2 regions of the Streptomyces sp. NPDC093801 genome follow, and region 1 is predicted to be linked to the other one. Evidence: riboswitches for the same ligand, from Rfam matches in the RefSeq annotation. Region 1 holds a riboswitch; the other holds the start of a gene.

The links. A riboswitch is a leader RNA that binds a small molecule or an ion and turns the genes downstream of it on or off. The one in region 1 is predicted to bind cobalamin.
Region 2: it holds a riboswitch for cobalamin, as region 1 does, so the genes downstream of both, AB0469_RS06070 (CoA-acylating methylmalonate-semialdehyde dehydrogenase) here and AB0469_RS01625 (CoA-acylating methylmalonate-semialdehyde dehydrogenase) in region 1, are expected to answer to the same signal.

What each region holds. Positions count from the first base shown of each region.
Region 1 is NZ_JBFBDP010000001.1:343,192-354,507, forward strand. Features, by position in the region: gene AB0469_RS01600 (3-hydroxybutyryl-CoA dehydrogenase) at 1-100, opposite strand, end outside; gene aceB (malate synthase A) at 97-1,689, opposite strand; gene aceA (isocitrate lyase) at 1,804-3,090, opposite strand; gene AB0469_RS01615 (short-chain fatty acyl-CoA regulator family protein) at 3,475-4,878, shown strand; gene AB0469_RS01620 (cobalamin-binding protein) at 4,888-5,802, opposite strand; cobalamin riboswitch at 5,858-6,036, shown strand; gene AB0469_RS01625 (CoA-acylating methylmalonate-semialdehyde dehydrogenase) at 6,231-7,730, shown strand; gene AB0469_RS01630 (acyl-CoA dehydrogenase family protein) at 7,727-8,881, shown strand; gene AB0469_RS01635 (enoyl-CoA hydratase/isomerase family protein) at 8,878-9,963, shown strand; gene mmsB (3-hydroxyisobutyrate dehydrogenase) at 9,957-10,877, shown strand; gene AB0469_RS01645 (enoyl-CoA hydratase) at 10,874-11,316, shown strand, end outside.
Region 2 is NZ_JBFBDP010000004.1:165,983-185,021, reverse strand. Features, by position in the region: gene AB0469_RS06075 (cobalamin-binding protein) at 150-1,070, opposite strand; cobalamin riboswitch at 1,119-1,304, shown strand; gene AB0469_RS06070 (CoA-acylating methylmalonate-semialdehyde dehydrogenase) at 1,497-2,996, shown strand; gene AB0469_RS06065 (acyl-CoA dehydrogenase family protein) at 2,993-4,147, shown strand; gene AB0469_RS06060 (enoyl-CoA hydratase/isomerase family protein) at 4,144-5,244, shown strand; gene mmsB (3-hydroxyisobutyrate dehydrogenase) at 5,241-6,155, shown strand; gene AB0469_RS06050 (enoyl-CoA hydratase) at 6,152-6,928, shown strand; gene AB0469_RS06045 (S1 RNA-binding domain-containing protein) at 6,979-7,833, opposite strand; gene AB0469_RS06040 (CbtB-domain containing protein) at 8,175-8,402, shown strand; gene AB0469_RS06035 (CbtA family protein) at 8,417-9,250, shown strand; gene AB0469_RS06030 (bifunctional 2-methylcitrate synthase/citrate synthase) at 9,333-10,469, opposite strand; gene prpB (methylisocitrate lyase) at 10,487-11,392, opposite strand; gene AB0469_RS06020 (MmgE/PrpD family protein) at 11,392-12,912, opposite strand; gene AB0469_RS06015 (short-chain fatty acyl-CoA regulator family protein) at 13,096-14,526, shown strand; gene AB0469_RS06010 (hypothetical protein) at 14,546-15,247, opposite strand; gene AB0469_RS06005 (short-chain fatty acyl-CoA regulator family protein) at 15,302-16,717, opposite strand; gene aceA (isocitrate lyase) at 17,098-18,381, shown strand; gene aceB (malate synthase A) at 18,498-19,039, shown strand, end outside.

The DNA.
Region 1 (11,316 bases):
AGACGACGGTGTCGAGTCCGGCGCGGGCACAGACTTCGGCGATTCCGGCGCCCATCTGACCGCCTCCGACGACCCCGACCCGGCGGATAACGGCGCTCATGACCGCACCTCCGCACGGCGGACCAGGTGACGGCTGTACGTGTCGGGGGTGAAGAAGGCCGGCAGGTCGCGCCCCAGGGCGGCCCGCTCCAGTACGGCCCTGGCCTCCGGTACGAGGGCGTACGGCCGCTCTGCGGTGAGCGCGTCGCATTCCTCTTCGAGCACGGCGAGCAGGTCGTCCCGGTCGATCCTGCGGTGCCGCAGCCATTGCCAGAGCTGGCCGCGGGCGATCTCGGCGGTGGCCGCGTCCTCCATGAGGCCGTACAAGGCGACCGCTCCCTGGCCGCGCAGCCAGGCCTCGAAGTAGCGCAGCGAGACGGCCAGGTTGGCCCGGACCCCTGCTGCCGTGGGCGGCGCGCTGATGCGGCGGACGGACAGCAGGTCGGCGGCTCGGACGTGGACGTCCTCGCGGGACCGGTCGAGCTGGTGCGGCCTGCCGTCGAGGACCGCGTCGAAGACCTCGCGGCAGACGGGGACGAGCGCCGGGTGGGCGACCCAGGAGCCGTCGAAGCCGTCCTCGGCCTCGCGTTCCTTGTCCAGCCGGACCTTGGCGAGGGCCGCCGTGTTGGCGTCGGGGTCCTTGGCCGGCACGTGGGCGGCCATGCCTCCGATGGCGTGCGCGCCGCGCTTGTGGCAGGTGCGGACGAGGAGTTCGGTGTAGGCGCGCATGAAGGGTGCGGTCATCGTGATCTGGGCGCGGTCGGGGAGCTGGAAGTCGGTGCGGTGGCCGAAGGTCTTGATGATGCTGAACAGGTAGTCCCAGCGGCCGGCGTTGAGGCCGGCACTGTGCTCGCGCAGGGCGTGGAGGATCTCCTCCATCTCGAAGGCCGCGGTGATGGTCTCGATGAGGACGGTGGCGCGGATGGTGCCGCGCGGGATCCCGAGGAGTTCCTGGGCGAGGACGAAGACGTCGTTCCACAGGCGGGCCTCGCCGGCGTTCTCCAGCTTGGGGAGGTAGAAGTACGGGCCGTGTCCGGCGTCGATCTGACGCTGCGCGCAGTGGAAGAAGTACAGGCCGAAGTCCACGAGCGACGCGGGGACGGGCCGTCCGTCGATCTCCAGGTGCTCTTCGAGGAGGTGCCAGCCCCGGGGCCGGACGACGATGGTCGCCAGGTCCTCGCCGAGGCGGTACTCCTTGCCCTCGAGCGTGGTGAAGTCGATGCGGCGCTCGATCGCGTCGAGCAGGTTGAGCTGGCCGCCGATGACGTTGTTCCAGGTGGGGGCGGTGGCGTCTTCGAAGTCGGCCATCCACACCTTGGCACCGGAGTTGAGCGCGTTGACCGTCATCCGGCGGTCCGGCGGGCCGGTGATCTCCACCCTGCGGTCCTCCAGGCCCGGGGCCGGTGGGGCCACGCGCCAGTGGGGGTCGGCGCGGACGGCGGCGGTGGCGATGGAGAAGTCCAGCGGGGAGCCTGAGATGAGGCGGTCCTTGCGGCGGAGCCGCTCTTTGAGGATGTCGGCGCGGCGGTGGGCGAAGGCCGCGTCGAGGCGGCCGATGAAGTCGAGCGCCTCCGGGGTGAGGATCTCGTCGTGGCGGTCGCCGGGTGCCGCAAGGACGCGGACCTGGTGCGTGGTGGCGGTGGTGGTCATGCGGTCTCCTGACGAGGCGACGAGGGTGGGGCGGGAGCCGGACGGAGACGGTCCTCCGGCTCCCGCTGAACACGGGCCTCCGGCCACGGCCGGGCCGGGAGGGGGCAGAGCGTCCTAGTGGAACTGCTCTACCTCCGTGGAGCCGGCGAGGGCGGTGGTGGAGGAGGCCGGGTTGACGGCGGTGGAGACCAGGTCGAAGTAGCCCGTGCCGACCTCGCGCTGGTGCTTGACGGCGGTGAAGCCGTGCTGCTGGGCGGCGAACTCGCGCTCCTGCAGGTCGACGTAGGCGGTCATGCCGTGTTCGGCGTACCCGCGGGCGAGGTCGAACATGCCGTGGTTCAGGGAGTGGAAGCCGGCCAGGGTGATGAACTGGAACTTGTAGCCCATCGCGCCGAGCTCCCGCTGGAACTTGGCGATCTGGTCGTCGTCCAGCGCGGCCTTCCAGTTGAAGGACGGCGAGCAGTTGTAGGCGAGCATCTGGTCCGGGTGCCGGGCGTGGATCGCCTCGGCGAACTCGCGGGCCTGGGCGAGGTCCGGGGTGCCGGTCTCGACCCAGATGAGGTCGGCGTACGGGGCGTAGGCGAGGCCGCGTGCGATGACGGGGGCCATACCGTTCTGCACCCGGTAGAAGCCCTCCGCGGTGCGCTCGCCGGTGCAGAACTGCGCGTCGCGGTCGTCGACGTCGCTGGTCAGCAGGTTCGCGGCGAGGGCGTCGGTGCGGGCGATGATCAGGGTCGGGGTGTCCGCGATGTCAGCGGCCAGACGTGCGGCGTTGAGGGTGCGGATGTGCTGGGACGTGGGGACGAGGACCTTGCCGCCGAGGTGGCCGCACTTCTTCTCCGAGGCCAACTGGTCCTCGTAGTGGATGCCCGCTGCACCGGCCGCGATCATCGCCTTGGTGAGCTCGAAGGCGTTCAGCGGGCCGCCGAAGCCGGCCTCCGCGTCGGCGACGATCGGCGCCAGCCAGTCCGTCGTGTCCGAGCCGCCTTCGGCGGTGGCGATCTGATCCGCCCGGAGCAGCGCGTTGTTGATCCGACGGACCACCTGGGGGACTGAGTTGACCGGGTAGAGGGACTGGTCGGGGTAGGTGTGTCCAGCCTGGTTGGCGTCGGCGGCGACCTGCCAGCCGGAGAGGTAGATCGCCTGAAGGCCGGCGCGGACCTGCTGGACGGCCTGTCCGCCGGTGAGCGCGCCCAGGGCGTGGACGTAGTCGAGGTCGTGGAGCTGCCGCCACAGCCGTTCGGCGCCTCGGCGGGCGAGGGTGTGCTCCTCGCGGACGCTGCCGGAGAGCCTGACGACGTCCTCGGCGGTGTAGGTCCGCTCGATGCCCGCCCAGCGCGGGTCCGTCGCCCACCGCTGCTTCAGCTGCTCGGCCGCCGCCGTCGTGTTCGTGTCTGCCATGACCGTCACCGTCTCCATGAATCGCTTGGTCTGCCAATGCCGCGTCCGTCGCGACGAGAGATTGGCACTGTGTGCCGTGTTCTTGGGTTTGCGGCCGCCGGCCCCCACCTGGGGAGGAGCTGGGCAATGCTGCAGGTCAGCCGGGGCGGACGGCCGGAATCTCCGACGTCAGGGCGCGAGTCGGGCTCCGTCCAGTCGGCCCGGCCGCCGGGGGTCCGGCGGGCCGCACGACAGACTCTGACAGCGGCACGCAGTGCCATCAATGCCGCACATCTGCCAACTTCTGCGAATCTTCTGCGGCCGAATTGCCAAGCTTGCAAAGGTTGGCGTGGGCAGGATCGTGCGTACGCTGAAGCCCTGGCGGGAGCGGCTGAAGGAGCCCAGGTGAGCAAGACGTACGCGGGAGCGCGGCTGCGGCGGCTGCGCGAGGAGCGCCGGATGAGCCAGGCCGAGCTGGCCCGGGTCCTGGCCATCTCCCCCAGCTACCTGAACCAGATGGAGCACGACTCCCGGCCATTGACCGTGCCTGTCCTGCTGCGGCTGACCGAGGCGTTCGGCGTGGACCCCGGCTTCTTCTCCGAACGCGACACCAGCCGGCTGGTGGCCGATCTGCGCGAGGCACTGGCGGGCGAGATCGCCGGGGCCCGCGTCTCTTCTTCGGACCTCGCCGAGCTCGCGACCCGGATGCCGGCGGTGGCCTCCGTCCTGCTGGACCTCGGTCGGCGCAGCCAACTCCTGGCCGAGCGGCTGGCCGACACCGCCGACGGCCGGGACGGTGGACCGGCCGCGCCGCGTTCACCGCACGAGGAGATCCGCGAGTTCTTCTACCGCCGCCAGAACTACCTCCACGACACCGACGTCGCCGCCGAGGGCCTCGCCCGGGAGATGGGCATCCGCCCGGGAGAGGTCGTCCGGCTGCTGTCGAAGCGCCTGGCCGACCACCACGGGATCCGGCTCACCTCGGACTCCGACCGCCTGCACCACTTCGATGCCGGAACGCGGGTCCTGCACCTGTCCGGTCGGCTCCGCCCCGGCCAGCAGGCGTTCCGCATAGCCACCCAGCTGGCGCTCCTGGAACACGGGGACGAGCTGGACCGGCTGGCCGCCGAGGACTTCGATCCGGGCTCCCCCGCCCACAGCCTGGCCCGCATCGGCATCGCCAACTACTTCGCCGCCGCACTGATCCTCCCGTACCGCGCCTTCCACACGGCCGCCGAAGAGTTCCGCTACGACATCGAACGCCTCACCGACCACTTCGGCCTCGGCTACGAGACCGTCTGCCACCGCCTGAGCACCCTGCAACGTCCCAGGCTGCGCGGGGTGCCGTTCTCCTTCGTGCGGGTCGACCGGGCCGGGAACATGTCCAAGAGGCAGTCGGCGACCGGGTTCCACTTCTCCCGCGCGGGCGGCACCTGTCCGCTGTGGAACGTGTACGAGGCCTTCGCCGCGCCCAGCCGGATCCACGTCCAGGTCGCCGCCATGCCCGACGGCCAGCGTTACCTGTGGACCGCCCGGGCCGTCACCCGGCACCGCGGCGGCTGGGGCGAGCCCGGCAAGACCTTCGCCATCGGGCTTGGCTGCGAGATCCGGCATGCGTCCCGGCTCGTCTACTCCGACGGCCTCGACCTGGACAACGCCTCCGCCGCCACCCCCATCGGCATGGGATGCCGGCTCTGCGAACGCCTCGACTGCCCCCAGCGCGCCGTCCCGCCCCTCGGCCGGACACTCACCGTTGACGAGAACAGCAGCACGTTCATCCCCTACCCCGTCGCCCGGGACCGGGGCTGAGGATCCGGCTCACCGCAGCCGCCGAGCCTCCGCCTCGGTCACCGGGTCCCCCGCCCGTACGCCGTGGAGCACGTGGGCGAGCACCTCGGCGCCGCGGACCACGCGGGGGCCCGGCCGGTTGAAGTACGCAGGTCCGTCCAGGACCCACACCTCGCCGGCCGCCACGGCGGGCAGTTCGTGCCAGCCCGGCTGGGCGGTGAGCAGGTCGAGCTCCGTCATGGTCCGCTCGGGCGGGAAACCGCACGGGAGCACGAGGATCACGTCCGGGCGGGCCTCGCGTACCGCCTCCCACGTCATCGGCTTGGTGTGCTCACCGGGCTCGGCCAGGAGCGCTTCGCCGCCGGCCGCGGCGATCTGCTCCGGTACCCAGTGGCCGGCGGGCCAGAGCGGGTCGAGCCACTCGATGGCGACGACCCGGGGCCGCGCTCGCCCCGCCGTGCGGCGCCGGACCTCGGCCAGGCGGCCACGCAACTCCGTGCGTCGCCGCTCGGCAGCCTCCCCCACCCCCAGCAGCTCGCCCACCGTGACCAGGCAGTCCAGTACGTCGTCCAACGTCCGCGGCTCCAGGCTCAGCACCCGGGGGCCGGCGTCCATGACGCGCACCGCGTGGGAGACCGCCTCGTAGGACACCGCGCAGACCTGGCAGAGGTCCTGGGTGAGCAGGACGTCCGGTGCGAGGGCGGCGAGCGCCTCCGTGTCCAGGGTGTAGAGCGAGGATCCACTGTGTGCCGCGCCGCCCACCGCGGTGGAGATCTCCCGGCTGGTGAGCACGTCCGCGTCGAATTCGGCCCGGGTCACGACGGGTACGGAGGCGACCGCTGCGGGCGGCCAGTCGCATTCGTGGGTGCGTCCGACCAGGTCGGAGACGAGTCCGAGGTCCGCCACGATGTCGGTGGCCGCCGGGAGCAGGGAGACGATGCGCATACGGCGACTCTAGGCCCGCCCGAGCGGTGAGTCTGGACTTACTAGGACGTCCAACTATATGTTCCTGGCACAAGGTCCGCGGTGCAGGGAAGCCGGTGTGAATCCGGCACGGTCCCGCCACTGTGACCGGGGAGTGTGCTGCCATCCACACGCCACTGACGAAGTCTGTCGGGAAGGCGGGCGGCGCGCGGGGATCCGGGAGTCAGGATACCGGCCGCGGATTGTTCCCGCGTTTGTCCACGAGGATGGAGCAGACACGCATGGCACCGGTTTGTACCCACGACCCTGGTGATCCGGCGGAGCGCACGCACACCACTTCCGTGCGCTCGTAGTTCCCACGGCTTTCCGCAGCGGCACACCCCCATCAGGGTGTCGTCCGCCGGTCTGCCGTGCCATCCCCGGATCCAACCTGACGAGAGCAGGCACCCATGGTCCGTGAACTCACCCATTTCATCGGCGGAAAGCACACCACCGGCACCTCCGGACTCTTCGCCGACGTGTACGACCCCAACACCGGCGCCGTCCAGGCGCGCGTGCCCCTGGCCGGGCGCGCCGACACCGAGGCCGCCATCGCCAACGCCGAGGAGGCGCAGGTCGATTGGGGGCAGTGGAACCCTCAGCGACGCGCCCGCGTGCTGCTGCGCTTCCTCCAGCTCGTCGAAGGCGAACGCGAGAGCCTGGCCAGGCTTCTGTCTTCCGAGCACGGCAAGACCGTGGCCGACGCCCACGGCGACCTGCAACGCGGCCTGGAGGTGGTCGAGTTCGCCGCCGGGATCCCGCACCTCCTCAAGGGGGAGTTCACCGACAACGCCGGAACCGGCATCGACGTGCACTCCCTGCGCAGCCCGCTCGGCGTGGTCGCCGGCATCACGCCGTTCAACTTCCCCGCGATGATCCCGCTGTGGCAGGCCGCGCCCGCGCTGGCCTGCGGGAACGCGTTCATCCTCAAGCCGTCCGAGCGCGATCCGTCGGTACCGCTGCGGCTCGCGGAGCTGTTCCTGGAGGCGGGACTGCCGCCGGGCGTGCTCAACGTGGTCAACGGCGGCAAGGAGTCCGTCGACACCCTCCTCGAAGACCCGCGCGTCCAGGCCCTCGGCTTCGTCGGCTCGACCCCGATCGCCGCGCACATCTACGCCACCGCCGCGTCCCACGGCAAGCGCGCCCAGTGCTTCGGCGGCGCCAAGAACCACATGATCGTGATGCCGGACGCGGACCTCGACCAGGCCGTCGACGCCCTCATCGGCGCCGGCTACGGCTCGGCGGGCGAGCGCTGCATGGCCATCTCCGTCGCCGTACCCGTCGGCGAGGAGACGGCCGACCGGCTGGTCGCCGCCCTCAAGGACCGCATCGCCACCCTGAAGATCGGCCGGTCCGACGACCCGGAGGCCGACTTCGGGCCGCTGGTCAGCCGGGACGCCCTCGACCGGGTCCGCCGCTACGTCGACATCGGCGTCAACGAGGGAGCCGAACTCGTCGTCGACGGCCGCGGGTTCACTCTGGAAGGCCACGAGAACGGCTACTTCGCCGGCGCCTCCCTCTTCGACCGGGTCACCCCGCAGATGCGCGTCTACCGCGAGGAGATCTTCGGCCCCGTCCTGTCGGTCGTCCGAGCCGCCGACTTCGAGGAGGCCCTGCGCCTGCCGAGCGAGCACCCGTACGGCAACGGAGTGGCGATCTTCACCCGCGACGGGGACACCGCCCGCGAGTTCACACGCCGCGTCAACACCGGCATGGTCGGCGTCAACGTCCCCATCCCGGTACCGGTCGCCTACCACACCTTCGGCGGCTGGAAGCGCTCCGGATTCGGCGACCTGAACCAGCACGGCCCGGACTCGATCCGCTTCTACACCCGCACCAAGACCGTCACCTCGCGCTGGCCCTCCGGGGTCAAGGAAGGCGCGAGCTTCACCATCCCGACGATGGGGTGAGCGCCGTGACCACCGCCCTCACCGAGGACCAGCTCGCCCTGGCCGAGGTCACCCTCGACTTCGCCCAGGAGCAACTGGCCCCCCATGCCCTGGCATGGGACCAGGACAAGCACTTCCCCGTCGACGTCATCCGACAGGCCGCCGCCCTCGGTCTCGCCGGTGTGTACGTCCGCGAGGAACACGGCGGCTCGGGCCTGTCACGCAGCGACGGCGTCCTCGTCTTCGAAACCCTCGCCACCGGCTGCCCGTCCATCGCCGGCTACCTGTCCATCCACAACATGGTCGCCTGGATGATCGACCGCTACGGCGACGACGCCCAGCGCGCCCGCTGGCTGCCCGGCCTGTGCTCCGCGGCGACCCTGGGCAGCTACTGCCTGACCGAACCGGGCGCGGGATCGGACGCCGCCGCGCTGCGCACCCGCGCGGAGCGGCAGGGTGACCACTACGTCCTGACCGGCGTCAAGCAGTTCATCTCCGGTGCCGGATCGGCCGGCGTGTACGTGGTCATGGCGAGGACCGGCGAGTCGGGCCCGGGCGGGATCTCCGCGTTCGTCGTCGAACGCGAGGACCCGGGGGTCTCGTTCGGGCCGAACGAACGGAAGATGGGCTGGAACGCCCAGCCGACCCGCCAGGTCGTCCTCGACGGCGTCCGCCTCCCCGCCGACCGGCGGCTGGGCTCGGAGGGCGACGGCTTCCGCATCGCCATGAGCGGCCTCAACGGCGGCCGACTCGGCATCGCCGCCTGCTCGCTCGGCGGCGGCCAGAGCGCCCTGGACCGGTCGCTGTCCTACCTGGCGGACCGCGAGGCCTTCGGCAGTCGGCTCCTGGACCGCCAGGCGCTCCAGTTCCGGCTGGCCGACATGGCCACCGAGCTGGCCGCCGCCCGCGCCCTGGTCCGGCAGGCCGCCGAGGCCCTCGACACGGGCGATGCGCTGGCCCCGCGACTGTGCGCGATGGCCAAGCGGTTCGCCACCGACACCGGGTACACGGTCGCCGACGCGGCCCTCCAGCTGCACGGCGGCTACGGCTACCTCAGCGAGTACGGCATCGAGAAGATCGTCCGCGACCTGCGCGTCCACCAGATCCTGGAAGGCACCAACGAGGTCATGCGCGTCATCGTCGCGCGCGGACTCACGGAGACCCTGCGATGACCAACCACACACCGACCGATCACGACCACGTCCTCACCCGCACCGAGGACCACGCCGCCTACATCACCCTCAACCGCCCCAAGGCACTCAACGCCCTCAGCCACCCCATGGTGCTCCGCATCGAGGAGGCACTCACGGCCTGGGCCGACGACCCTGCGATCGAGCTGGTCGTCATCGACGGCTCCGGTGACAGGGGCCTGTGCGCCGGCGGGGACATCCGTGCGATCCACGAGGACGCCCGCACCGGCGGCACCGCCTCGGCGGCCTTCTGGCGCGACGAGTACCGGCTCAACGCCCTGATCGCCCGCTACCCCAAGCCGTACGTCGCCCTCATGGACGGCATCGTCATGGGCGGCGGCGTCGGGATCTCGGCCCACGGCAGCGTCCGCATCGTCACCGAACGCTCCCGCGTGGCCATGCCCGAGACCGGCATCGGCTTCGTCCCGGACGTCGGCGGCACGTACCTGCTGGCCCTCGCGCCCGGGGAACTCGGCACCCACCTGGCCCTCACCGGCGCACCCGTCGGCGCCGCCGACGCACTCCTGTGCGGGCTCGCCGACCACTTCGTCCCCTCGGCCGACCTGCCCGCCCTGGCCCGAGAGCTGGCCGCGGAACCCGTACACGCCGTACTGGAGCGGTACGTACGGCAGCCGCAACCCGGCGCCCTCGCCCCGGCGCGCGAGTGGATCGACCATTGCTATTCCGCCGACACCGCCGAGGAGATCGTCGCCCGGCTGCTGGCCTCGGGGGAACCCGCCGCCAAGGCCGCGGCGGACACCCTCCTGTCCAAGTCCCCCACGGCGGTCAAGGTCAGCCTGGCCGCGCTGCGCCGGGCCCGCCGACTCGGACCGCTGGAACGCGTCCTGGAACAGGAATACCGCGTCTCCTGCACGGCGCTGTCCTCCCCAGACCTCGTCGAGGGCATCCGCGCCCAGGTCATCGACAAGGACCGCACCCCGCACTGGTCCCCCGCCACCCTCGAAGAGGTCAGCCCCGCCGCCGTGGACCGGTTCTTCGCCCCGCTCGACGCGCACGAGCTCCGGCTCGGCGCGACCGCTCCGTCTCAGGAGGTCGTCTGGTGACCAGCACCACCGTCGCGTTCATCGGGCTCGGCCACATGGGCGGCCCGATGGCCGCCAACCTCGTCAAGGCCGGCCACCGCGTCCTCGGCTTCGACCTCGTACCCGAGCTGCTGGCCACCGCCGCCGCCCACGGGGTCGAACCCGCTCCGTCCGCAGTCGGAGCCGTAGCGGACGCCGAGGTGGTGATCACCATGCTGCCGGCCGGCCACCACGTCCTCGCCCTCTACCGCGAGCTAGGCGTCCTGGCCGCAGCCCGGCCCGGCACCCTGTTCGTCGACTGCTCCACCATCGACGTCTCCGACGCCCGGGCCGCCCACGAGGCCGCCGCCGCGGCCGGTCACCGGGCACTGGACGCCCCGGTGTCCGGCGGGGTGGTGGGTGCTGAGGCGGCCACGCTCACCTTCATGGCGGGCGGCGGACCCGAGGAGTTCGCCGCCGCCGAGCCGCTGCTCGACGCCATGGGCAAGAAGGCCGTGCACTGCGGCACGGCAGGCGCCGGCCAGGCGGCGAAGATCTGCAACAACATGATCCTCGCCGTCTCGATGATCGGGGTCAGCGAGGCCTTCGTCCTCGCCGAGAGCCTGGGCCTGGACCACCAGGCCCTCTACGACGTCGCTTCCACGGCATCGGGCCAGTGCTGGGCCCTGACCGTCAACTGCCCGGTCCCCGGCCCCGTTCCGGCCAGCCCCGCCAACCGCGAGTACCGCCCCGGCTTCGCGGCCCCGCTCATGGCCAAGGACCTCGGCCTCGCCGCCAACGCCCTGCGGGCTGGCGGGGTGGACGCGCCCCTGGGCCTCAAGGCTGCCGAGCTCTACGCGGCGTTCGCCGCGGGCGACGGCGCGGAGCTCGACTTCTCGGCAATCGTCCGCACCCTCCGACCGGCCGGACCGAACCAGAACGGAACCACCACATGACCACGTACGAGACCATCCTCCTCGAGCGCAAGGGACGCGTCGCCGTCCTGACCCTCAACCGGCCCCAGGCGCTCAACGCCCTCAACCTCCAGGTCATGACCGAGGTCGTGGCCGCCACGGAGGCACTCGACCGGGACCCTGACGTCGGCTGCATCGTCCTCACCGGCTCGGCGAAGGCGTTCGCGGCCGGGGCGGACATCAAGGAGATGCGCCCGCAAAGCTACATGGACATGTACCTCAGCGACTGGTTCACCGCGTGGGACCGGCTCGGCCAGGTCCGTACACCCACCCTCGCCGCGGTCTCCGGGTACGCCTTGGGCGGCGGATGCGAGCTGGCCATGCTCTGCGACATCCTTCTTGCCGCCGACACCGCGAAGTTCGGTCAGCCCGAGATCAAACTCGGTGTCATCCCCGGCATCGGCGGCTCCCAGCGCCTCAC
Region 2 (19,039 bases), on a different contig from region 1:
CATGCATTCGATTGTGAGCCCCGCCGTGTGGGCCGGAGCAGAACGCATCGTACGGTCTGGTGGGGGTGCGCCGGAAGCGGATCCCGAGAGATGATCGCGTGAACACATCGGCTCCGTCCCGGCGAGCCGCCTTCGGCCGGAAGGGGGCGCTACGCCCCGCCCAGCCGCCGTGCCTCCGCCTCGGTCACCGGGTCTCCGGCCTGCGCCCCGTGCAACACGTGGGCGAGTACTTCGGCACCCCGGACCACGCGCGGACCTGGCCGATTGAAGTAGGCGGGGCCGTCCAGCACCCACACCTCGCCCGCCCGTACGGCGGGCAGCTCCTCCCAGTCCGGCAGCGAGGTGAGCAGGTCGAGCTCCGTCAGGGTCCGCTCGGGCGGGAACCCGCACGGCAGGACGAGGACCACGTCCGGGCGTGCCTCGCGTACCGCCTCCCACGTCATCGGCCCGGTGTGCTCGCCCGGCCCGGCCAGTAGCGGCTCGCCGCCCGCCGCGGCGATCTGTTCGGGTACCCAGTGGCCGGCGGGCCACAGCGGGTCGAGCCACTCGACGGCCACCACCCGCGGCCTCGGCCAGCTTGCCACGGCGCGTCGGACCCCGGCGAGCCGGCCGAGCAGCTCCGTGCGCCGCCGTTCGGCCGTTTCCCGGACTCCCAGCAGGTCGCCCACGGTGACCAGGCAGTCCAGGACGTCGTCCAGGGTCCTCGGTTCCAGGCTCAGCACGCGCGGTCCGGCGTCCATGAGGCGCACCGCCCGGGAGACGCCCTCGTAGGACACCGCGCAGACCCGGCACAGGTCCTGGGTGAGCAGGACGTCGGGTGCGAGCGCCGCGAGTGCCTCCGTGTCCAGGGTGTAGAGCGAGGAGCCGCTGTGCGCCGCGCCACCGACCGCGGCGGAGATTTCCCGGCTGCTGAGTGCGTCCGCGTCGAATTCGGCGCGGGTGACCACGGGCACGGAGGCGACCGTCGCGGGAGGCCAGTCGCATTCGTGGGTGCGTCCGACCAGGTCGGCGGCGAGTCCGAGGTCCGCCACGATGTCCGTGGCCGCGGGGAGCAGGGAGACGATGCGCATGCCACGACTCTAGGCCCGCCCGAGCGGTGGGTCTGGACTTACTAGGACGTCCAACTATATGTTCGTGGCACAAGGTCCGCGGTGCAGGGAAGCCGGTGAGAAACCGGCACGGTCCCGCCACTGTGACCGGGGAGTGTGCTGCCATCCACACGCCACTGACGAGGTCTGTCGGGAAGGCGGGCGGCGCGCGGTGATCCGGGAGTCAGGATACCGGCCGCGGATGTTCCGTGTTGTCCACGAGGATGGAGCAGACACGCATGACACCGGTTTGTACCCACGACCCTGGTGATCCGGCGGAGCGCGCGCACACCGATTTCGCGCGCTCGTAGTTCTCACGGCTTCCCCGCAGCGGCGCACCCCTACCCGGGTGCGGTCCGCCGGCCTGCCGTGCCATCCCCGGATCCAACCTGACGAGAGCAGGCATCCATGGTCCGTGAACTCACCCATTTCATCGGCGGAAAGCACACCACCGGTTCCTCCGGGCTCTTCGCCGACGTGTACGACCCCAACACTGGCGCCGTCCAGGCCCGGGTTCCGCTCGCCGGGCGCGCCGACACCGAGGCCGCCATCGCCAACGCCGAGGAGGCGCAGGCCGAGTGGGGGCAGTGGAACCCCCAGCGGCGCGCCCGTGTCCTGATGCGCTTCCTCCAGCTCGTCGAGGGTGAACGCGAGAGCTTGGCCCGGCTGTTGTCGGCCGAGCACGGCAAGACCGTCGCCGATGCCCACGGCGACCTGCAACGCGGCCTGGAGGTGGTCGAGTTCGCGGCAGGTATCCCGCACCTGCTCAAAGGCGAGTTCACCGACAACGCGGGCACCGGGATCGACGTGCACTCGCTGCGCTCCCCGCTCGGTGTCGTCGCCGGGATCACCCCCTTCAACTTCCCCGCGATGATCCCCCTCTGGCAGGCCGCGCCCGCCCTGGCCTGCGGCAACGCGTTCATCCTCAAGCCCTCCGAGCGCGACCCGTCCGTACCGCTGCGCCTCGCGGAACTCTTCCTGGAGGCCGGCCTGCCGCCGGGCGTCCTCAACGTGGTCAACGGCGGGAAGGAAGCCGTCGACACCCTCCTCGAAGACCCCCGCGTCCAGGCACTCGGCTTCGTCGGCTCCACTCCGATCGCCGCGCACATCTACGCCACCGCAGCCGCGCACGGCAAGCGCGCCCAGTGCTTCGGCGGGGCCAAGAACCACATGATCGTGATGCCGGACGCCGACCTCGACCAGGCCGTCGACGCCCTGATCGGCGCCGGCTACGGCTCGGCCGGCGAACGCTGCATGGCCATCTCCGTCGCCGTCCCCGTCGGCGAGGAGACCGCCGACAAGCTGGTCGCCGCCCTGAAGGACCGCATCGCGACCTTGAAGATCGGTCGCTCCGATGACCCTGACGCGGAATTCGGCCCTCTGGTGAGCCGCGACGCCCTCGACCGGGTCCGCCGCTACGTCGACATCGGCGTCAACGAGGGAGCCGAACTCGTCGTTGACGGACGCGGTTTCGCTCTGGAAGGTCACGAGAACGGCTTCTTCGCCGGCGCGTCCCTCTTCGACCGTGTCTCCCCACAGATGAGGATCTACCGCGAGGAGATCTTCGGCCCCGTCCTGTCCGTGGTGCGGGCCGCAGACTTCGAGGAGGCGCTGCGCCTGCCGAGCGAGCACCCGTTCGGCAACGGCGTGGCGATCTTCACCCGGGACGGGGACACCGCCCGCGAGTTCTCCCGCCGGGTCAACACCGGCATGGTCGGCGTCAACGTGCCGATCCCCGTCCCCGTCGCCTACCACACCTTCGGAGGCTGGAAGAAGTCCGGCTTCGGCGACCTGAACCAGCACGGCCCGGACTCGATCCGCTTCTACACCCGCACGAAGACCGTCACCTCGCGCTGGCCCTCCGGGGTCAAGGAGGGCGCGAGCTTCACCATCCCGACGATGGGGTGAGCGCGGTGACCACCACCCTCACCGAGGACCAGCTCGCCCTGGCCGAGGTCACCCTCGACTTCGCGCAGGAGCAGCTCGCCCCCCATGCCGTGGCCTGGGACCAGGACAAGCACTTCCCCGTCGACGTCATCCGCCGGGCGGCCGGACTCGGTCTCGCCGGCGTGTACGTACGCGAGGAGCAGGGCGGTTCCGGCCTCTCCCGCAGCGACGGCGTCCTCGTCTTCGAGACCCTCGCGACGGGCTGTCCGTCCATCGCGGGCTACCTCTCCATCCACAACATGGTCGCCTGGATGATCGACCGCTACGGCGACGACGCCCAGCGCGCCCGCTGGCTGCCCGGCCTCTGCTCCGCGACGACCCTGGGCAGCTACTGCCTGACCGAACCGGGCGCGGGCTCGGACGCCGCCGCGCTGCGCACCCGCGCCGAACGCCAGGGCGACCACTACGTGCTGACCGGGGTCAAGCAGTTCATCTCCGGTGCCGGCGCCTCGGACGTCTACGTGGTCATGGCCCGGACCGGCGAGCCGGGCCCCGGCGGGATCTCCGCCTTTGTGGTCGAGCGCGAGGATCCGGGAGTCTCCTTCGGCCCCAATGAACGGAAGATGGGCTGGAACGCGCAGCCGACCCGTCAGGTGGTCCTCGACGGTGTTCGCATTCCTGCCGACCGGCGGCTCGGCGCGGAGGGCGATGGCTTCCGCATCGCCATGAACGGCCTCAACGGCGGCCGGCTCGGCATCGCTGCCTGCTCGCTCGGCGGGGCGCAGAGCGCCCTCGATCGCTCGCTGTCCTACCTGGCCGACCGCGAGGCCTTCGGCGCCCGTCTGCTGGACGCGCAGGCGCTCCAGTTCCGGCTGGCCGACATGGCCACGGAACTGGCCGCCGCCCGCGCGCTGGTCCGCCAGGCCGCCGAGGCCCTGGATACCGGGGATCCGCTGGCTCCGCGGCTGTGCGCGATGGCCAAGCGGTTCGCCACCGACACCGGGTACGCGGTGGCCGACGCGGCCCTCCAGCTCCACGGCGGATACGGATACCTGAGCGAGTACGGCATCGAGAAGATCGTCCGCGACCTGCGGGTCCATCAGATCCTGGAAGGCACGAACGAGGTCATGCGCGTCATCGTCGCGCGCGGACTCACGGAGACCCTGCGATGACCAACGAAGCCCCTCACGACCACGACAACGACCGCGACCACGTCCTCCTGCGCACCGAGGGACGTGCTGCCTACCTCACCCTCAACCGCCCCAAGGCCCTCAACGCCCTCAGCCATCCGATGGTGCTCCGCATCGAGCAGGCCCTCACGGCCTGGGCGCAGGACCCCGGCATCGAAGTGGTCGTCATCGACGGCGCCGGCGGCCGGGGCCTGTGCGCGGGCGGGGACATCCGCGCGATCTACGAGGACGCCCGTACCGGTGGCACCGCCTCGGCGGACTTCTGGCGCGACGAGTACCGGCTCAACGCGCTGATCGCCCGCTACCCCAAGCCCTACGTGGCCCTCATGGACGGCATCGTCATGGGCGGCGGAGTGGGCGTCTCCGCCCACGGCAGCGTCCGCATCGTCACCGAACGCTCCAAGATCGCCATGCCCGAGACCGGCATCGGGTTCGTCCCCGACGTCGGCGGCACCTACCTCCTCGCCCTGGCTCCGGGGGAGCTCGGCACCCACCTGGCACTCACGGGAGCCCCGGTCGGCGCCGCCGACGCGCTGCTGTGCGGGCTCGCCGACCACTTCGTCCCAGCGCAGGCGCTGCCCACGCTGTCCCGGGAGCTGGCCGTGGACTCCGTACACGAAGTGCTGCAGCGGCACGTGCAAGAGCCTCCCGCAGGGACCCTCGTCCCCGCGCGCGGCGAGTGGATCGACCACTGCTACGCCGCCGACACCGCCGAGGAGATCGTGGCCCGGCTCCTGGCCTCGGGCTCGTCCGCCGCGAAGGACGCGGCGGACACCCTGCTGTCCAAGTCGCCGACGGCGGTCAAGGTTACCCTGGCCGCACTGCGCGGGGCCCGGCAGCTGGGGCCGCTGGAGCGGGTGCTGGACCAGGAATACCGCGTCTCGTGCGCGGCACTGTCCTCGCCCGACCTGGTGGAGGGCATCCGCGCCCAGGTCATCGACAAGGACCGGAACCCGCGGTGGTCCCCGGCCACGCTGGAGGACGTCACCCCCGCGGAAGTGGACCGCTACTTCGCCCCGCTCGACGCGAACGAGCTCGGGCTCGTCGCGACCACTTCGTCGCAGGAGGTCGTCTGGTGAGCAGCACCGTCGCATTCATCGGGCTCGGACACATGGGCGGGCCCATGGCCGCCAACCTCGTCAAGGCCGGCCACCGCGTCCTCGGCTTCGACCTCGTGCCCGAGCTGCTCGCCGCCGCTGCCGCCACCGGCGTCGAGCCGGCGCCCTCCGCCGCGGAGGCCGCCGCCGCGGCCGACGTGGTGATCACCATGCTCCCCGCCGGCCATCACGTCCTCTCCCTCTACCGGGAACAGGGTCTCCTGGCCGCAGCCCGGCCCGGGACCCTGTTCGTCGACTGCTCCACCATCGACGTGGCCGACGCGCGGACTGCGCACGAGGCCGTCGTCGCGGCCGGCCACCGGGGGCTGGACGCCCCGGTGTCCGGGGGAGTCGTGGGCGCGGAAGCCGCGACCCTCACCTTCATGGCGGGCGGAGGGGAAGCCGAGTTCGCTGCTGCCGAACCACTGCTCGGAGCCATGGGGAAGAAGGCCGTGCACTGCGGTGCGGCAGGATCCGGCCAAGCCGCGAAGATCTGCAACAACATGATCCTCGCCGTCTCCATGATCGGGGTGAGCGAGGCCTTCGTCCTGGCCGAGAGCCTCGGCCTGGATCACCAGGCGCTGTACGACGTCGCCTCCACCGCCTCGGGCCAGTGCTGGGCCCTGACCGTCAACTGCCCCGTCCCCGGCCCCGTCCCGACCAGTCCGGCCAACCGTGACTACCGGCCGGGCTTCGCCGCCCCGCTGATGGCCAAGGACCTCGGGCTCGCCGCGAACGCTCTGCGCGCCGGCGGAGTGGACGCACCGCTGGGACTCAAGGCCGCGCAGATGTACGCAGACTTCGCCGAGGGGGAGGGTGCGGGACTGGACTTCTCAGCGATCGTCCGCACGCTCCGTCCCGGTGTACCGAACCAGATGGGAAACCCCGCATGACCACCTACGAGACCATCCTGCTCGAACGCAAGGGCCGCGTCGCCGTCCTCACCCTCAACCGGCCCGAGGCACTCAACGCCCTCAACCTCCAGGTGATGACGGAGGTCGTGGCGGCCACCGAGGAGCTGGACCGGGACCCGGAGGTCGGCTGCATCGTGCTGACCGGTTCCGCGAAGGCCTTCGCCGCCGGCGCCGACATCAAGGAGATGCGCCCGCAGTCCTACATGGACATGTACCTCTCCGACTGGTTCACGGCCTGGGACCGGCTCGGCCAGGTCCGCACCCCCACGCTCGCCGCCGTCTCCGGCTATGCGCTGGGCGGCGGCTGCGAACTGGCCATGCTCTGCGACATCCTGCTCGCCGCCGACACCGCGAAGTTCGGCCAGCCCGAGATCAAGCTCGGAGTCATCCCCGGCATCGGCGGCTCCCAGCGCCTGACGCGCGCCGTCGGCAAGGCCAAGGCCATGGAGCTCTGCCTGACCGGCCGCACCATGGACGCCACCGAAGCCGAACGCGCCGGGCTTGTCTCCCGGATCGTGCCCGCGGACGAACTGCTCGCCGAGGCCCTCGCCGTGGCGACGACGGTCGCCGAGATGTCCAAGCCGGTCGCGATGATGGCTAAGGAGGCGGTCAACCGCGCCTTCGAGACCACCCTCGCCGAAGGCGTCCGCTTCGAACGCCGCCTCTTCCACGCGGTGTTCGCCACCGCCGACCAGAAGGAGGGCATGTCCGCCTTCGTGGACAAGCGCCCGCCGCACTTCACACACAGCTGACCGCGTGCAGCGTTCGGTGGACGGCAGGCCAGCCGTCCACCGAACGCTGGTCACCGTCCTGGACGCGGCTCGTCAGTCTGGCGTTCCAGGGTCCTACAGGACCTGGCGGACAGGGAGAGCCGTTGGCGAGCCAGGTCGACCGCGACGATCCGTACCGTGATCTCATCACCTTCGCGGACGATCCGAGCGGGATCGTCGACGGGCGCGTCCGCCAGCTCGGTGTTGTGTACGAACCCCTCCACACCCTCGGCCAGACGGACGACTGCCCCGAACGACAGCAAGGTGGTGACCCGCCCGACCGCGGTCTGGCCGATTCGCTCCCTGAACGGTACGAGAGGGTTCGTCTGGAGCGCCTTCAGGGACAACTGAACCTGCCCTCGGCGCCTGTTCACGTCGAGGATCTCCCCTACGACGGGCTGTCCGACCGTGACCACATCGGCCGGCTCGTTGATCCAGGCCCAGGTCAGTTCGGGCCCGCGAATGAAGCCCGTGCACAGACCGTCCGGCTCGTCGTCGAGGTTCACGAAGACTCCGTAAGTGTGGACGCTACGCACCCGGCCCCTGTGGATGGCACCACGTCGGAGGCTCAAGAGGAAATCTCGCAGAGCCAGGTCCTCACAGGCGGAGGCCGACCCCCAGACGTACTCGTGCTCGCGGTCGATCTCGAAAACCTCGAAGGTGAGCCGCTGGCCGATGCCCACCACCTTGGACGGATGTTCAGACAGGTGGAGTGATAGATCTCGGCTGAGGATGCGCGCTGTGACTGGCTTGGCGCCCGAGAATCCGTCCATTTCAACGAGCACTTCGTGGTCCGAGATGTTGACGACTCGACCCGTGCGGATTTCGCCGGCACGGATGGCGTCGAAGGGGTTGTTGGCTCCGTCCTGCAATGGGGCATCGGTCATGATGATCACCCTATGATCCCGGGCTGTTCAGCACACCGCAGTGGGGGCGTCTCCTTGGTGAGCGCGCGATCCGCCCCTGCCGGAGCCGAGCGTCTTGCGCAGCGGACAGCCTCTGTGATCAGGGACTCATCCGCTTGGTCGGACCGGTCGCACGCTGTAGCCTCACGCCGACATTTCCATATAGCGACGACGGCGAGACGGAAGCCCGGTGTGAATCCGGCATGGTCGCGCCACTGTGTGCTGCGGCGACACCTTCCGGGTGGCGGCGCGGCGAGTCAGACCCGAGGACCGTCGTCCTGCACCACCGTATGGGACGCGTTGTTCCCCGAGGAGGTTCCATCATGGCCGAGGCTGTCGCTTCCGCTGCCATACCCGCCACCGCCCTGTCGCCGTCGGCTCCGCTGCCCGTGCGCGCGGTCCTGCCCTGGGCGCTGTTCGTCGGCCTGCTGATGCTCGTGGCCCTGTACTTCGTCGGTGCGGAGCAGGGCGCGACCGCCGTGTTCTCCGGCGAGGGCGTCCACGAGTGGGTCCACGACGGCCGCCACCTGCTCGGCTTCCCCTGCCACTGAGAGGCACACGCACCATGTACGCCTCCACTGTCAGAGGTCTGCTGGTCCGCGGCATGCTCGCGGGCCTGATCGCCGGACTGTTCGCCTTCGCTGTCGCCTACGTCGTCGGTGAGCCGCCGGTTCGGGGTTCCATCGCCGTCGAAGAGGCCACGGCCGCCAAGGAAGCCGCCCCCGCCGCCCCCGCCGCCGGTCACGCCGGTCACGGCGCGGCCGCTGCGCCCGCCGAGGAGGAGGAAGAGCTCGTCAGCCGGCCGGTCCAGTCCACCGTCGGCCTGGCCACCGGTGTCCTGGTCTACGGGGTCGCGCTCGGCGGCATCGCCTCCCTCGCGTTCTCCTTCGTCCTTGGCCGTGTCGGCGGGTTCAGCCCGCGGGGCACCGCCGCACTGACGGCCGCCGGTGCCTTCACCACCGTCTATTTCGTACCGTTCCTGAAGTACCCGGCCAGCCCGCCGGCCGTCGGGAACCCGGACACCATTGGGCAGCGCACGACGCTGTTCTTCCTGATGATCCTGCTCAGCGTCCTGCTCGGCGTCGGCGCGATCATCCTGGGCAGGCGCCTGGCACCGCGCCTGGGTAATTGGAACGCGACCCTCACCGCGGGTGCGGGTTTCGTCGTCGCCGCGGCGCTGGCCTTCCTGGTGCTCCCGGACAACACCGACGCGGTCAAGCCCGAGTTCCCGGCAGCCCTGCTGTGGGAGTTCCGGGTCGCGTCGGTGACCGTCCAGGTCGTGATGTGGGTGGTGTTCGGGATCGTCTTCGGCGTCCTCGCCCAGCGGCTCCTGGCCCAGCGCACCGATCCCGCCGGTGCGCAGGCGACGGCTGCTCAGCCGGATCCGGTTCTCGGCTGATCGAGGGAACCTGCAGCCAGCCCAGAGCCCTGTCTCCCCGCACATGCGGGGAGACAGGGCTCTGGCCATTGCTGCCCGATCCTCAGACCGGCTGGGGGAGCGGGCGCTGATCCGGACCGTTGTAGATGCCCAGGGGGCGGATCAGTGCGTTGTGCGCGAGCTGTTCGGTGATGTGGGCGGTCCACCCGGTGACCCTGCTCATGACGAACAGCGGAGTGAACATGGGTACGTCGAAGCCCATCAGGTGGTAGGCGAGTGCGGCGGGGTAGTCCAGGTTCGGGTGGATGCCCTTGCGGCCGATCATCGCGTGGCGCAGGGCCGCGTGGAGTGCGGTGAGCCGGGTTACCTCCGGGCTCGCGGCCCGGGCGACGAGCCGGTCGGTGGCCTCCTGCATGATCGGAACGCGGGAGTCGCCGTGCTTGTAGACCCGGTGACCGAAGCCCATGATCTTGCGCTTGTCCGCCAGGGCCCGGTCCAGCCAGTCAGCGGCCTGCTCGGGGCCGCCGATCTCCCGCAACATATGCATGACCGCTTCGTTGGCGCCGCCGTGCAGGGGGCCCTTCAGCGCGCCGATCGCCGCCGTGACCGCGCTGTAGAGGTCGGAGAGGGTGGAGGTGACAACGCGGGCGGTGAAGGTCGAGGCGTTGAAGCTGTGTTCGGCGTAGAGGATCATCGAGATCTCGAAACAGCGGACCACCTCGGGGGCCGGGACCGCGCCGAAGCACATGTGGAAGAAGTTCTCCGCGTATCCGAGCTCCGGGTCCGGCTGGATGGGATCTTCCCCGAGCCGTCGCCGGTGGTCCGCGGCGACGACCACCGGCAGTTTGGCGAGCAGGCCCAGCGACTTGGTCAGATGTCCGGCGGCGCCCTCCTCGTCCTCGGTGGGGTCCTCCGCGCCGAAGAAGCTGACAGCGGTGCGGAGCACGTCCATGGGGTGGCAGGTCCGGGGCAGGCCGGCCAGCAGTTCGGCCGTGGTGCGGTCGAGCGGGCGCAGGGCCCGCTCCCGGGCCCGGAACCGCTCCAGCTCTCCGGCGTCCGGCAGCTCTCCGTGCCACAGCAGGTACGCGACCTCCTCGAAGGAGCGGTGCGCGGCCAGCTCCTGCACCGGATAGCCGCGATACGTCAGGGAGTTGGTTGCCTCGATCACCGTGGAGATCGCGGTGGTGTCGACGACGACACCGGCGAGGCCACGGTGGATCTCAGGGGTGGTGGCGGTCATGGCTCACTCCGGTGGGGTCAGGTGCCGGGCGGCAGGGTGAAGTCGAAGACGCTTCCGTCGAAGGCGGTGTACGCCTCGTAGTCGAGGACCTCGTACAGGCGGGAGCGGGTCTGCATGCGGGGGAGGAGGGACTCCTGGGTCCCCTCCTGCGCGATCGTGCGCAAGCCCTCCTCGACCGCGCCCATGGCGAGGCGGAAGAGGGTCACGGGGTAGATGACGAGGTTGTAGCCGAGGTCCTCGAGGGCGCGGGCAGGCAGCAGCGGGCCCTTGCCGAACTCGGTCATGTTGGCCAGCAGCGGTACGTCGACGGCCTTGCGGAAGGCCTCGAACTCGACCTCGCTGCCCAGAGCTTCTGGGAAGATCGCGTCCGCTCCGGCGTCCACGTACGCCTTGGCGCGGTCGATCGCCGCCTCCAGACCTTCGACGGAGCGGGCGTCGGTGCGTGCCATGAGGAGGAAGTCGGGATCGCGTCGGGCGTCGACGGCTGCCCGTACCCGACGCCGCATCGCATCGAGGGGGATGAGCGCCTTGCCGTCGAGGTGGCCGCAGCGCTTCGGATTGACCTGGTCCTCCAGGTGGAGGCCGGCCAGGCCCGCGTCCTCCATGAGCTGGACGGTGCGGGCGACGTTCAACGGTTCGCCGAAGCCGGTGTCGGCGTCGACGAGGGCGGGCAGGTCGGTGGTCCGGGTGATCTGCTGGGCGCGGGCCGCGACCTCGGTCGAGGTCGTCAGGCCGATGTCGGGCAGCCCCAGGTCGGCGGCGAGTACCGCTCCGGAGAGGTAGACGCCGTCGAAGCCGGCCTCTTGGATGAGGCGGGCCGAGTACGGGTTGATCGCGCCGGGCATGCGCAGCAGCCGCCCCGAGGAGAGCTGTTTCCTGAAACTCCGGCGCCTGGCGGCGGGTGTGGTGTGGGTGTGGAGCATCAGAACAGTCCCTTCGGGAGCGCCCCGTCGTACGCGGCGGTCCGGCCCGTGTCGAGCGTGGGGAACAGGTCCGCGAGCCCGTCGGTGTCCAACTTCGCGAGCCGGCCGGCGGCGTCGAGGAAGCGGTCCTGGGCGCCGGCCGTGACAATGCCTTCGGTCAGGGTGCGGAACTTGCCGGTGTAGGCGGCTCGGTCGAAGGGTCGCGCGCCGGCCGGGTGCGCGTCGGCGACACCCAGCTCGTCCTCGATGACGCTGCCGTCGTCGAGGGTGACGACCAGGCGTCCGCCGAAGGCCCGGCGCTCCGGGTCGGGGTGGTGGTAGCGGCGGGTCCACTCGGGGTCCTCGACGGTGGAGATCCTCTTCCACAGCTCGACGGTCGCGGGCCGCTGGGCGCGCTCGGGGGCGTAGGACCGCTCGTGGTGCCAAGTGCCGTCCTCCAGAGCGACGGCGAGGATGTACGGGATGGAGTGGTCGAGGGTTTCGCGGCTGGCCGTCGGGTCGTATTTCTGGGGGTCGCCGGAGCCGGAGCCGATCACGTGGTGGGTGTGGTGGCTGGTGTGCAGGACGGCCTCGCGGATTGCGGTGGTCGGGCCGGTCTTCTCGCGCATCCGGCGGGCGAGGTCGATGATCGCCTGCGCCTGGTACTCGGCGGAGTATTCCTTGGTGTAGGTGTCGAGGATCGCCCGCCGGGATTCTCCGGGGGCGGGTAGTGACACGGTGTAGGCGGCCTGCGGTCCGTTCAGCATCCGGGCGAGGAAGCCGTCCTCCCCCTCGTAGATGGGGGAGGGGGAGCCTTCGCCGCGCATTGCACGGTCGACGGCCTCGATCGCGGCCTTTCCGGCGAAGGCCGGGGCGTAGGCCTTCCAGCTGGAGATCTCTCCCTTGCGGGACTGCCGGGTGGCCGTTGTGGTGTGCACCGCCTGCTGGACAGCCTGGTAGACCGTCGCCGTGTCGAGGTCCAGCATCGCCCCGAGCCCGCAGGCGGTGGCGGCACTCAGGTGGGCCACGTGGTCGATGCGGTGCTCGTGCAGGCAGATGCCGCGGACCAGGGCGACGTGGACCTCGTAGGCGGCGATGATGCCGCGCAGGAGGTCGGCGCCCGAGCGGCCGGTGTGCTGGGCAACGGCCAGCAGGGGCGGGATGTTGTCGCCCGGGTGGGAGTAGTCGGCGGCCAGGAAGGTGTCGTGGAAATCGAGCTCGCGCACGGCCGTGCCGTTGGCCCAGGCCGCCCATTCGGGGGAGACCCGTACCTCCGGCGGCAGCCCGAAGACGGAGGCTCCGGGTGCTGCCCGGTGGGGTACGGCCTGGGCCCGGGCCACCGCGACCGGGCGGCGCAGCAGGGAGGCCACGGCCACGGAGGCGTTGTCCACGATCCGGTTCACCGCCATGTCGGCGGCCTGAGGGTCGAGGGAGGCGGCCGGCTTGGTGCCGGTGGCCGCCTCGGCCAGCTTCCAGGCGAGCTGCCGCTCGCGCGGAAGGCGGTCGGCGCTGGGATGGACGCGTACCTCGTGCTCGATCACGGAACTCCTCGGGTGCGGAAAGCGAAGGTTTCGATGCCTCAGCTTTCCCCGCATCCGGAGCCGATGCGACAGCTCCAACCTGCGGAATCAGTACCGTCGAATCCTGCGAATCTGCGAATCTTGCGAAAGGGGCGAGTGCTACCTTCGCAAGAGAGGAACGGGTGGAAGGAACGCTGTCGCCACATGGGACGTACGGCCGGACGCAAGATCTACGCCCACGCGAAACTGCGCAGGCTGCGCCGTGAGCGGGGCATGAACCAGGTGGAGCTGGCCCATGCCCTGGACCTGTCCACCAGCTACCTGAATCAGATCGAGCACAGCCAGCGGCCTCTCACCGCCCCTGTCCTGCTGAAGATCGCCGAGGTGTTCGGGGTCGACCCCGAATTCTTCTCCGAAGCCGACGAGGAACGCCTCACCACCGATCTGCGCGCCGCCCTCGCGGACGAAGCCGGCGGGGTCTCGGTGGCCTCCGAGGAGATCGCGGACATGGCCCGGGACCACCCGGACATCGCGAAGGCCCTCGTCGCGCTCCACCACCGCTACCGCGACGCGGCCGAGCAGGTCGCCGCCCTGGCCCCGCCGGGGGACTCGACGGTCGTGGTGCGCGCCGAACCGCACGACGAAGTAAGGGACTTCTTCTACGCCCACCACAACCATTTCGACGCACTCGACACCGAAGCGGAAGCCGTCGCATCGACCCTGGGCGGCGGCTCCGTGTCCCGCACGGCGGACCGCCTCGCCGAAGTTCTCGCCACCCGGCACGGAGTGACCCTCTACGACGGCGCTCCGGACTGGTCCTCGGACGCCCGCCGCTTCGATCGCGAACGCGGCCTGCTGTTCCTGTCACCCTGGCTGACCGACGCACAACGTGCCTTCCAGCTCGCCACCCAACTGGCACTGCTGGCGCACGGGCCGCTGCTCGACTCCCTGGTGGCCGACACCGAGTTCGATTCTGACGCATCTTCCGGACTGGCCAGGGTCGGACTGGCGAACTACTTCGCGGGCGCCCTCTTGATGCCCTACGGGGCCTTCCGGGCGGCGGCCGAGGAACTGCGCTACGACATCGAGCTCCTCCAGGCCCGCTTCGGGGTCGGCTTCGAGACGGTCTGCCATCGGCTGAGCACCCTGCAACGCACCGGACAGCGCGGAGTTCCGTTCTCGTTCCTGCGCGCCGACCGGGCCGGAAACATCTCCAAGAGACAGTCCGCGACCGACTTCCACTTCTCCCGCCTCGGCGGCACCTGCCCCCTGTGGACGGTCTACGAGGCGTTCTCCGCTCCGGGCCGGATCCTGACCCAGGTGGCGGAGATGCCCGACGGCAAGAAGTACTTCTGGATCGCCCGCACCGTGACCCGCGGAGGCTACGGACATCGCGCCCGCCGGGCCGAGTTCGCCGTTGCGTTGGGCTGCGAGCTCCGCCACGCGTCCCGGCTCGTCTACGCCGAAGGCCTCGCGGTGACGGATCAGGCGGCCGCGACCCCGATCGGGCTCGGCTGCCGGATCTGCGAGCGCCGCGACTGTGCCCAGCGGGCCAGGCCGCCGGCCGGGGGCCGCCTCGCGGTCGACCCCGACCGGCAGACGTACGTTCCCTACCCGGTGTTCAAAAGCGGGTGATCCGGCGCCCCGGATGGTCTTACTTCCTGCCCAGCACCTCCGCGTACGCGGTGAGCTCGCCTTCCTGGTCCCAAGTCAAGTGCCGGATATCCCAGATCAGCGAGGCGGTGTCGACCACCTCGGGCGCCGGTTCGCGATGCTCGCCGGACGGGCGGATTCCGGTCAGGTGGGCCAGCACGGCGACCCGGATGCCGAGTGTTGCCGCGAAGCCGTCGAGCATCTCCGCATCGAGTTCCTTGGCACCTCGTCCCACCGCGCCGATGGTCGAGGCCGCCTTGCACACACCGGACATCAGGCACATCGCCTTGGCCGCCCCCGACCAGTTCAGGTTGCGGAGCGCGAGCATCCGCAGGAGGAGCGAGCCGAAGCCCGGTGGATACTGCTCGTACGGGCGGGGCTGCCGAGGCGTGAGCGTGCCCGCCGGCGCGGTCATGGAGCGTGCACGGGTGCGCAGCAGCTGCCTGCCGGACGGGGGCAAGGCAAGGGAACGCGACACCAGGGAACTGGAGGCGCTGGCCGTCTCGTCGAAGAGCCATGCGGTCGCGGGTACGGGTAGGTCCGCGACGAGCAGCAGGTCGTGGGTGTGCAGCCCGGTCCGTTGCGCGAGGTCGTCAAGGAACTGATCGGTCGGTGGACATGCGGGCGGGAGACCGACCGCTTCCGCGAGGCGCGCCAGTCGTACGTCGGGTTCGGGATATGTCGAGGGTTCCATGACCACCACGGCTGGTAGGGGCTTCGGGGCGTGTCCGCGCTGCCTGGGTCGACCCCAGGTGCGTCAGCTGCGGGGGGACGAGGGGGCGCCCATGACGGGGTACGGGACGAACGTGCTGCTGTTCTCGTCCACGGCGAGGGCACGCCCGAGCGGGGGGACCGCCCGCTGCGGGCAGTCGAGGCGCTCGCAGAGACGACAGCCCATGCCGATCGGGGTCGCGGCCGCCGTGTTGTCGAGGTCGAGCCCGTCGGCGTACACGAGCCGCGAGGCGTGTCGGATCTCGCAGCCGAGGCCGATCGCGAAGGTCTTGCCGGGCTCGCCCCAGCCGCCGCGGTGGCGGGTGACGGCGCGGGCGGTCCACAGGTACCGCTGTCCGTCGGGCATGGCGGCGACCTGGACGTGGATGCGGCCGGGGGCGCTGAAGGCCTCGTAGACGTTCCAGAGCGGGCAGGTGCCGCCCGCGCGGGAGAAGTGGAACCCTGTGGCTGATTGCCGCTTGGACATGTTCCCGGCCCGGTCGACCCGGACGAAGGAGAAGGGGACCCCGCGCAGCCTGGGGCGTTGCATGGTGCTGAGGCGGTGGCAGACGGTTTCGTAGCCGATGCCGAAGTGGTCGGTCAGGCGCTCGATGTCGTAGCGGAACTCCTCGGTGGCCGTGTGGAACGCGGTGTACGGGAGAATCAGCGCGGCGGCGAAGTAGTTGGCGATGCCGATCCGGGCCAAGGGGCGTGCCTCGGATCCGGCCGGGAAGTCCTCGGCGGCCAGCCGGTCGAGCTCGTCTCCGTATTCGAGGAGGGCGAGCTGGGTGGCCATCCGGAAGGCCTGCTGGCCGGGGCGGAGCCTGCTCGACAGGTGCAGGGCGCGGCCCTCGGCGTCGTAGTGGTGCAGCCTGTCGGAGTCCGCGGTGATCCTCACCCCGTGCCGGTCGGTGAGGCGGTGCGTCAGGGCGCGGATGACGTCCCCGGGGCGGATGCCGATCTCGCGGGCCAGGTCCTCGGCGGCGAGGTCGGTGTCGTGGAGGTAGTTCTGCCGCCGGTAGAAGAACTCGCGGATCTCCTCGTGGGGAGAGCGCGGCGCCTCCGCCGGACCCCCACGGCCTTCGGCCGCGTCGGCGAGCCGCTCCGCCAGGAGCTGGCCGCGTCGCCCGAGGTCCAGCAGGACGGCGGCGACCGCGGGCATCCGGGTGGCCAGCTCGGCCAGGTCGGAGGAAGAGACACGGGCTTCGGCGACCTCCTTGGCCAGAGCCTCGCGAAGGTCGGCCACCATGCGGCTGGTGTCGCGCTCCGAGAAGAACCCCGGGTCCACCCCGAAGGCCTCGGTGAGGCGCAGCAGCACCGGAACGGTGAGCGGGCGGGAGTCGTGTTCCATCTGGTTCAGGTAGCTGGGCGAGATGCCCAGAACCCTGGCCAGGTCGGCCTGCGTCATGCGCCGCTCTTCACGCAGCCGCCGCAGCCGTGCTCCCGCGTAGGTCTTGCTCACCGGACTCCTCCACCGTCGGACGGGTCCCGTCAGCATACGGCGACCTGTACCCATCGGTAACCTTCGCAAGGTTGGCAATTTCAGCCTCGAAGATTCGCAAACCTTGGCAGCCGTCCCTCCTTGATGGCACCCAGTGCCAATGCCAGAGTCAGTCCTGCGGCCAGCCGGAACCGGTGGCCGGGAAGGACCTCAGAACTTCGATTCATGCCCTAATTTCGATGCTCTGGCGCGTCCGCTCCTGGCGGATCGGCAGCATTGCTCAGCTCCAGCCCACGGGCGGGTTCGGCGGCCGCACCTTCTTCACTAGGCACAGAGTGCCAATGCGTGGATCCCTACCGGGGGCATTGGCAAGACAAGCGACGACGGAAACGGTGACGGTCATGGCAGAGGCGAACAAGGCGGCGGCCGAGCAGCTCAAGCAGCGCTGGGCGGACGACCCGCGGTGGGCGGGCATCGAGCGGACGTACTCCGCCGAGGACGTGGTCCGCCTGTCGGGCAGCGTCCGCGAGGAACACACCCTGGCCCGGCGCGGCGCCGAGCGCCTGTGGCGACAGCTCCACGAGCAGGACTACATCCACGCGCTCGGCGCCCTCACCGGCGGCCAGGCCGTCCAGCAGGTCCGAGCGGGCCTTCAGGCGATCTACCTGTCCGGCTGGCAGGTCGCCGCCGACGCCAACCAGGCCGGACACACCTACCCGGACCAGAGCCTGTACCCGGTCAACTCCGTCCCGCAGGTAGTGCGTCGGATCAACAACGCCCTGCTGCGCGCCGACCAGATCGCCACCGCCGAGGGCGGCACCGACACGACGGACTGGCTCGCGCCGATCGTCGCCGACGCCGAAGCCGGCTTCGGCGGACCGCTCAACGCCTTCGAACTCACCAAGGCGATGATCGCGGCCGGCGCCGCGGGCATCCACTACGAGGACCAGCTGGCCTCCGAGAAGAAGTGCGGCCACCTCGGCGGCAAGGTCCTCGTGCCGACCTCGCAGCACATCCGCACCCTGAACGCGGCCCGCCTGGCCGCCGACATCGCGGACACCCCGACCCTGATCATCGCCCGTACCGACGCCCTCGCCGCCACACTGCTGACCAGCGACGTCGACGAGCGCGACGCCGAGTTCTGCACCGGCGAGCGCACCGCCGAGGGCTTCTACCACGTACGCAACGGAATGGCACCGGTCATCGCCCGCGGCCTGGCCTACGCCCCGTACGCCGACCTCATCTGGGTCGAGACTGGCACCCCGGACCTGGCCCAGGCCCGCGAGTTCGCCGAGGCGATCCACGCGCAGTACCCGGACCAGATGCTGGCCTACAACTGCTCGCCGTCCTTCAACTGGAAGGCCGCCCTGGACGACGACCAGATCGCCAAGTTCCAGCGTGAGCTCGGCGCCATGGGCTACCGCTTCCAGTTCATCACCCTCGCCGGTTTCCACTCCCTCAACCACGGCATGTTCGACCTCGCCCGCGGCTACGCCGAGCACGGCATGACCGCGTACGTGGACCTCCAGGAGCGGGAGTTCGCCGCCCAGGCGCAGGGCTTCACGGCCGTCAAGCACCAGCGCGAGGTCGGCACCGGCTACTTCGACCTGGTCTCCACCGCGGTCAACCCCGCCTCCTCCACCACGGCGCTCGCCGGTTCCACCGAGGAAGAGCAGTTCCACTAGAACCTCCGCTCTTCGTCCAACCGGGTACAGCCCGGCGCTCTGCCGCTCACCGTCCGACGGCGCCCGAGGGGGTTCTCCTCGGGCGCCCGCCGCCCACCGCTGAGGAGAAGAACCTCATGTCACGCACGCCCCTGATCAGCAGCGTCCGGGTTCTCGGCGCGCCGGCTGAGCGCCACGAGGAGATCCTGACTCCCGAGGCCCTGGAGTTCATCAGCCGGCTCGACGCCGCCTTCGCGGACCGCCGCCTGGAAATCCTCAAGGAACGCCGACGCCGCTCTGCCCACCTGGCCTCCGGGACGCCGCTGGACTTCTCCCGCGCCACGGCCGCTGTCCGCACCGACACCGACTGGCGCGTGGCCCCGCCGGCCCCCGGCCTGACCGACCGCCGAGTGGAGATCACCGGCCCGCCGGAGCGCCGTATGGCGATCAACGCGCTGAACTCCGGGGCCAAGGTCTGGATGGCCGACTTCGAGGACGCCACCGCACCCACCTGGAACAACGTCATCGGCGGCCAGCTCAACCTGCTCGACGCCATCGAGCGGCGCATCGACTTCACGACTCCCGAGGGCAAGGAGTACCACCTCGGCGCGGACCTCGCGACCATCATGGTCCGCCCGCGCGGCTGGCACCTGACCGAGGAGCACCTGGAGATCGACGG